DNA from 2 places in the Rhizobium sp. AC44/96 genome. Region 1 is predicted to be linked to the other one. Evidence: predicted binding sites of a transcription regulator. Region 1 holds the regulator's gene; the other holds the start of a gene.
The links. The regulator LexA, encoded in region 1, represses DNA repair genes until DNA is damaged. The targets are predictions, from matches to a motif close to TGTTCNNNNTGTGTTCNG.
Positions count from the first base shown of each region.

Region 1 (3,480 bases):
TGCACTGTTCTTCGGTGTGAATGTCGGTCAGAACAGGGAAGCCATATTCCTTCTTGAGATCGGCAAAGACCTCAAGTGCCGTTTCCAGGCCGATGCCGCGCTGGGCGGAGAGCGACGTCCGGTTCGCCTTGTCGAAAGACGACTTGTAGACGAGACCGATGCCGAGCTTGTCGCAGAGTTCCTTCAGCACGCCGGCAATCATGAACGCATGATCACGGCTCTCCATCTGGCAGGGGCCGGCGATCAGCGAGAGCTTGCCGGCGTTCGAAAACACCACCTGGCTGGTACCCTGGCCGACGGTTACTTCGGAATTTGTCTGGCTCATCGTTTCTCCTCGAAGGCGAAGAGCGCGCCCTGCCCGGACGCAGCCTTCACCAGAATTCGATTGTTCTTACGCGTGTAGGTGATCCCGTTAGCAGCCAAATGCGCTTCTGTCACGGCGAGATCAGCAACCTTGTAGACAATGCCGACGCCACGCAGACCGCGATCCGCGCTGGGCGCGACGAGATCGAAATAGGCATTCAACCCATCCGCCGACAAAATGCTGATGCGGACGTTCGGGGTGGCAAGGCTGATACCAAACGCCTCCTCCCGCACCGACGCCACGCCGGAGGCAAACCGCAGGAATGTGGCAAACGCCTTGGGATCCGGTGCCGCCAGCACGATCTCGGCGATACCGGTTACGCCATTGACATGTGTCTCAAGCGCCTTGCGGTCCATGGGCAGAGGATTGATCCGCTGGCAGGTGAACAGAAAGAAATCAGGGGCGCGAAGATCGGCAGCAAAGGCAAGCCGAAAGGCTGCGGTCGTCTCGGAACCATCCGGCATCTTCATCGGTCGAGCAAATTGCAGCATTTCGCCGCCGCTTATCCTGTCAGCGTTGAAGCGGGCGTGATCGCGATCGGCATCGGCCGTGCCGAAGACGACCGCTGATAGACCGTCATCGCCGCAGCGGAAGCGAAAAGCACGATCGCGGGCAGTGAAGACATTGCCCTTCTTGACCGAGGCGTCATAGGCATCGGCGCTCGCGATACCGAGCGGCTCGAGGTATGTTTTGTCGGCGAAGAAGATGCAGGCGTTTTCGGTTCCGAACGGATGACGCGCATCCGCCGCGACGGTGAACCCAAGCTTGCCGAGACGCTCCCTGGCAAGGTCGATATTGGCGACGGGCAGCACCACGTGGTCCAGCGGATGAGCTTCACTCATGGCAGATCCTCTCCCGAAATCGCGAATGATGTGCGCTGCTAAGCGAGACAATGCAAGAGGCTACCGCCGCATAGATCGAATGAAGTGTAAAAACCGGACAATTCAGAGCCAAGTTTTACGAAAATTTAGCCACTTGCGGAACACATATGGAACATATAGTGTCTGTTCTGGCTTTGTTTCACAACCCTGGGGTCCGACTTCAATGCTCACGCGCAAGCAACAGGAACTTCTCCTCTTCATTCACGAGCGAATGAAGGAGTCGGGCGTGCCCCCGTCTTTTGATGAAATGAAGGATGCGCTCGACCTTGCGTCCAAGTCCGGCATTCACCGGCTGATCACCGCGCTAGAGGAACGCGGCTTCATTCGCCGGCTGCCAAACAGGGCACGCGCGCTCGAGGTGATCAAGCTTCCGGAGGCCTATAATCCGAGCCTTCAGCAACGACGTGGCTTCTCGCCGAGCGTCATCGAAGGGAGCCTTGGCAAGCCTCAGCTGGTCACGCCTCCGGCACCGGCCAAGCCGGCACCGAGTGCCGACAACGGCAACTCCGTTTCCGTGCCGGTCATGGGCCGGATCGCGGCGGGTGTGCCCATTTCGGCAATCCAGAATAACACGCATGACATCGTTGTCCCCGCCGACATGCTCGGCTCAGGCGAACACTATGCGCTGGAGGTCAAGGGCGACTCGATGATCGAAGCCGGTATTTTCGACGGCGATACGGTGATCATCCGCAATGGCAATACGGCCAATCCGGGCGATATCGTCGTGGCGCTGGTCGACGACGAAGAAGCGACGCTGAAACGGTTCCGCCGCAAGGGCGCATCCATTGCGCTCGAAGCGGCCAACCCCGCCTACGAGACACGCATCTTCGGACCCGATCGCGTAAAGGTTCAGGGCAAGCTGGTAGGGCTTATTCGCCGATATCACTGACGGCGACGTCAAACGTACCGCTGCGCCAATCGTAGGCGCGATGTATGCGCCATGGGCGTGATAGGCCATCGTACGTCGTTGTCAGGACTGGTGTGCCCTGCTGATCCATACAGATTTCGACCGCGCCGCTTCGACGCAAAGTTTGGCCGGTAATAAGCATTGCGCCGGACCGACATTCGCGCAGACGAATGCGGGCCGGGGTAATGACGATATCGGCGGCGTCGCAAGCCGGCCCGAGATAGGCCAAATCCTCGATGACGTTGACGATATAGCCGTTATCGAGAGTGGCAATACACCAGGCGCCTTTAACGCAGACGAAACTGTTTGCCGTGCCATTCGCCGCAGCGTTGCGCATTGTTCGAAGCACCGCTCGTCGTTCGTCAAACGACAGAGCATATGATCGATCGTTGCGCTCCTTCGTCTTCTTGGGAAGTGTGGCCTTGATGAACGCCGGAGGCTGATGCTCTTCGGCGGCGAGGGCTCGCTGCCACTGGCCGAAGATGAAATCGGGCGGTCGCTCCCGGTTGGAAGCCATGCGGGTTCCGCGCAGAATTGCCACCAGGGATCCGTCTTCCGCAACAACGACGTCAGGTGCGGGCAACGAAGGCAGCAGCGCCACCGTGAATGTCGCGATACCGACGATGGCGGCGCCCAGATAGCGCAAACGCGTTCGCAGCAAAGTAAGGACCAGAAATCCGAGAACCGCTACCGGGAAATACCAGGACGGCAGGCGCCCGATATCGACATTGCCACCCCAGGACGACACGAGCTTGGCGATCCCGATGACGACATCGAGCCCGAGGCCGGCGATCTTCCACGGCAGCACATCGAGACCGAAGGGCGTCAGCAACATCGCAAGCATGCCCATGGGCATGACAACGAAGGATATGACTGGCATCGCCATGAGATTTGCCGGCAAGCCGTACGAGCTCAGCCGATGGAAATGCTCAATCGAAAACAACGCCGTCGAGAAGCCGCCGATCATGGAAGTGAGCACGATGCCGCCGAAGAAGCGTGCGACGGCGACCACCGGCATGACCCATGGAAGCTTGAGAAAGGCGTTGTCGGTCGGCCTTCGCCCGGTCCAGATGGAATAGCCGGCGACCAGCGCCAGTGTCGCCGCAAAGGACATCTGGAAACTGGGACCCAGGACCTCCGACGGCGACAGCATCACGATCACCAGCGCCGACAAGGCGACGTTGCGAAGGCTAATCGACGGTCGATCGAACAGCACTGCAACCAGCATGATCATCATCATGATATATGCCCGCTCAGCCGACACGGCAAAGCCCGAAATCATGTAGTAGGCGGTCAACGCCAAAAGAGCGCCGGCGGCGGCGATCTTC
Region 1 covers NZ_LXKO01000039.1:244,631-248,110, reverse strand. The annotation lists gene kdsA (3-deoxy-8-phosphooctulonate synthase) at 1-325, opposite strand, end outside; gene A6U87_RS26680 (VOC family protein) at 322-1,206, opposite strand; gene lexA (transcriptional repressor LexA) at 1,409-2,134, shown strand; gene A6U87_RS26670 (ComEC/Rec2 family competence protein) at 2,115-3,480, opposite strand, start outside.

Region 2 (3,480 bases), 200 kb from region 1:
CCGATCGCAGGTCTGAGCTCGACGTCCGACAGGAGAGGAGCTGGCTCTGGCGCCTGCGGATGGAAGAGCGCCGGGTGATCGATCGGCCTCGGCGTGACTTCACCGTCGGTGATCACGACGGGCACGCCCATCGCGGTCATCTTGTAGAGCTCCTTTGCGAATGCGCTCGGCAAACGCACGCAGCCGTGTGAGGCGGGATAGCGCGGCACGGAATTCGACTCGTGCAGCGCTATGCCGGACCATGTCAGCCTTTGCATGAAAGGCATCGGGGCTGCCGAATAGAGATTGGATTCGTGGTACTTCTTCTTCTCGATGACGGAGAAGATGCCGCTGGGCGTCGTATGACCCGGCTTGCCCGTCGAAACTTTCGACGTCGCAATAACCTCCGCACCGTCATAGACGGCAAGCGTCTGATTGCTCTTCGAAACGAAGATTTGCAACGTGCGCGCATCTCCGGCGAAAGCCGGGTGCACGAGCGCGGTTGCCGACAGCAAGCCGAGGCCGAAAACGAGACGCGAGAACATTGAACCAACCAGAACGCAATACAGTGAAGGTAGCCTAGTCCTCGAAACTTAAGGAAAACTTGAAACAGCGTTCCGTGCGACCGGATCGGCACGGAACGCTGGCGAGCTTGGTGCCCTTAAGAGCGGTCGCGCTTGCCGCCGAAGGTATAGCCGGTTTCGACGGTTCCTTTTCCGAACTTGTCGCGCAGCTTGTCCATGGCCGCTTCCGCAGCCGCGCGGCGGCCCGATTGCACATCGACGAGATCACGCGGATCGGCGCGTACGGGATCGCAAAGGTCGGTGACGCCGATGCCGATCAGGCGGAATTTCGTCCCATCGGTTTCTTTCTGAAGCATGTCGAGCCCGGTGCGGAAGATCCGGTCGGCGAGCTGTGTCGGATCTTCGAGCTTGCGGTTGCGGGTTCGCGATTTGAAGTCCGCAGTCTTCATTTTCAGAACGACCGTGTGGCCGGCAATCTCGTTCTTTTTCAATCGCCAGGAAACTTTTTCGGAAAGGCTACGTAGGATCGGGACCAGATCGTCGTATCGCGAGATGTCGTCGAAGAATGTGGTTTCCGCGGATACGCTCTTGGCGGCGTCGTTCAGATGCACATCTCGATCGTCGATGCCGCGCGACAGCCGCGAGAGCCGCTGACCGAGGCTGCCGTAACGCCGCATGAGATCGCTCTCTTCCATCGTCTGCAATTGTCCGATGGTGCGAATCCCGTCTGCCTCCAGTGTAGCGGCGAACGCCTTTCCGACGCCCCAGATCGTTGTGACTGGCCGCGGCGCGAGAAAGGTCACCGCTTCTTGGCGTCCGATCACCGAAAATCCCCGCGGCTTTTGCAGGTCGGACGCAACCTTGGCGAGGAACTTGCAATAGGAGAGGCCCACGGAGACGGTGATGCCTATTTCCTTTTCGACGCGCCGGGCAAACTTGGCCAATGTGCGGGCAGGGGGATCGTGGTGGAGCCGTTGCGTGCCACCAAGCTCCAGGAATGCTTCATCGATCGAAAGCGGCTGCACAAGCGGCGTCAAGTCCTGCATCATCGCGCGCACTTCGCGCCCCACCTTCACGTATTTCTCCATGTTTGGCGGCAACACGACCGCCTGCGGGCAGGCTTCGAGCGCCTTGAACATGGGCATCGCCGAGCGGACACCGTGTATGCGTGCGATGTAGCAGGCGGTGGAAACGACACCGCGCTTGCCGCCGCCGATGATCACCGGCTTGTCGGCAAGCTCGGGATTGTCACGCTTCTCGACCGTCGCATAGAAGGCGTCGCAGTCAATGTGCGCCAGCGTCAGATCGTAGAGCTCGTCATGCCGCACGAGGCGCGGGCTGCCACATGCCGTACAGCGACGTGCCTCGCTCTTCTGCTCGGCAAGGCAGTCGCGACAGAAGCCGGGCGTCTTGGAAGGCAGTTGCATCATGGCTGAGAACAAAGGTTGAACATCGCGACATTAGCTCTTAAACTTGTGAGTCTCAAGAGCGTCGCGAAGCTTTTGGTGGCGCGTCCACGTCGGTGTCATGCGCCACATGCGGCAATGTATGCCGGCCGTAAAATGTCCGGAAAGCCGTACGGTGCGCTCCGTTTCAGCCGGTTCGGGAGGTTACCGGTGCGGTGCCGGATGCCATGTGTGCCCGCAACAGGTCGTGTGCGTGCTCCCATCCCGAGGCAGCGACGATCGGATCGACCGGAACCGGTGCGAAAGGCTTGAAGTCGGCATTGGCCATCATCGTCACGAGCAGGCACTCGGGGACATGCTCGCCGACAGAGAGGAGATTGCGTTGCATATCATCGATGAACGCGACAGGCAGATCTCGTCGATCGTGCAGCTCCGCAACGACGGGCCCCTTCGGCTGTTCGGTCGCAATCATGTCGAAGGCGAGCTCGAAGCGGTCGAGAAGGCGGCGCCGGACGCCATGGTGGCGCGGTGGCATGGCGGTCAGAAAAACGATGTCCGCCTCGTCGGAAAGGGCTTGCAACGTTTCGATCGCGCGTTCCGCCGGCGTTTGCCACAAATCCTGGCTGGCGAAGAACGCATCCTCGAAGGTGTCAACCTGTTCGCGGTCGAGTTCGCTGCCGTCCAGCAGCGAGACGATGTTGCCGTGCAGTCGGAAAGAGCGCGGCAGGAGATCGCAGCGTTGCGAACGAAGGAAAGCGGTGAACGGTGTCAGGAACTCCAGGACCACCTCGTCGATATCGCAGACGATAAGGGGGCGGTCGCCGAGGCGCACCTGACTGGCATTGGTCACGATCTCCATTCTCAATACTCCCCCGACCCCAGGCCCGGCGGCGAGAAATGCAACCACGCCGCATTCAGCGCTTCTGGCGACGTGCCGGTCGCCTCGCAAAAGGCAAGGGCGGTGGGCTCGTGCTGCATCAGAAAATCCATCATGCCGGAAAGAAAGCCCGGATCGCTTATCGCGGTGCGGACCTGTGCGGGCTCAACCCCTGTCAGGGCAAGGAATCGGCCGAAAAGATCTGGGTCATTTGCAAGCCAGGCAAGAACGGCAATTGCGGTCTCTTGCGGGTCTGCGGCGCGCTGTTTGGAAGTCTTGAAGTTGCTCTGCATTTCTCGGGCTAAATTACCTATTTTTCAACCAAATACCGATAACATTCAGCCATCGGTTTCATGGGTCCGTGCGTTCGCATGTCATACTTATGCGGCTGAACGGTTGCCAGAACGGACTTAGGACGCGTGTCATGCCCAAGCAGGTGATGATTGTAGAAGATAACGAGCTCAACATGAAGCTCTTTCGCGACCTCATCGAGGCGTCCGGCTACACGACGATTCAGACCCGCAATGGGATGGAAGCGCTGGAACTTGCCCGCAAGTATCGCCCCGATCTGATCCTCATGGATATCCAGTTGCCGGAAGTCTCGGGCCTCGAGGTCACCAAGTGGCTGAAGGAAGACGACGAGCTGCACGTGATTCCGGTCATCGCCGTGACCGCTTTTGCGATGAAGGGCGAC
Region 2 covers NZ_LXKO01000039.1:48,999-52,478, forward strand. The annotation lists gene A6U87_RS25635 (L,D-transpeptidase family protein) at 1-524, opposite strand, end outside; gene A6U87_RS25640 (DNA polymerase IV) at 641-1,933, opposite strand; gene A6U87_RS25645 (hypothetical protein) at 2,097-2,768, opposite strand; gene A6U87_RS25650 (DUF3572 domain-containing protein) at 2,771-3,079, opposite strand; gene A6U87_RS25655 (response regulator) at 3,211-3,480, shown strand, end outside.
Region 2: the regulator LexA is predicted to act here: its motif matches at 1,938-1,955, upstream of A6U87_RS25640 (DNA polymerase IV).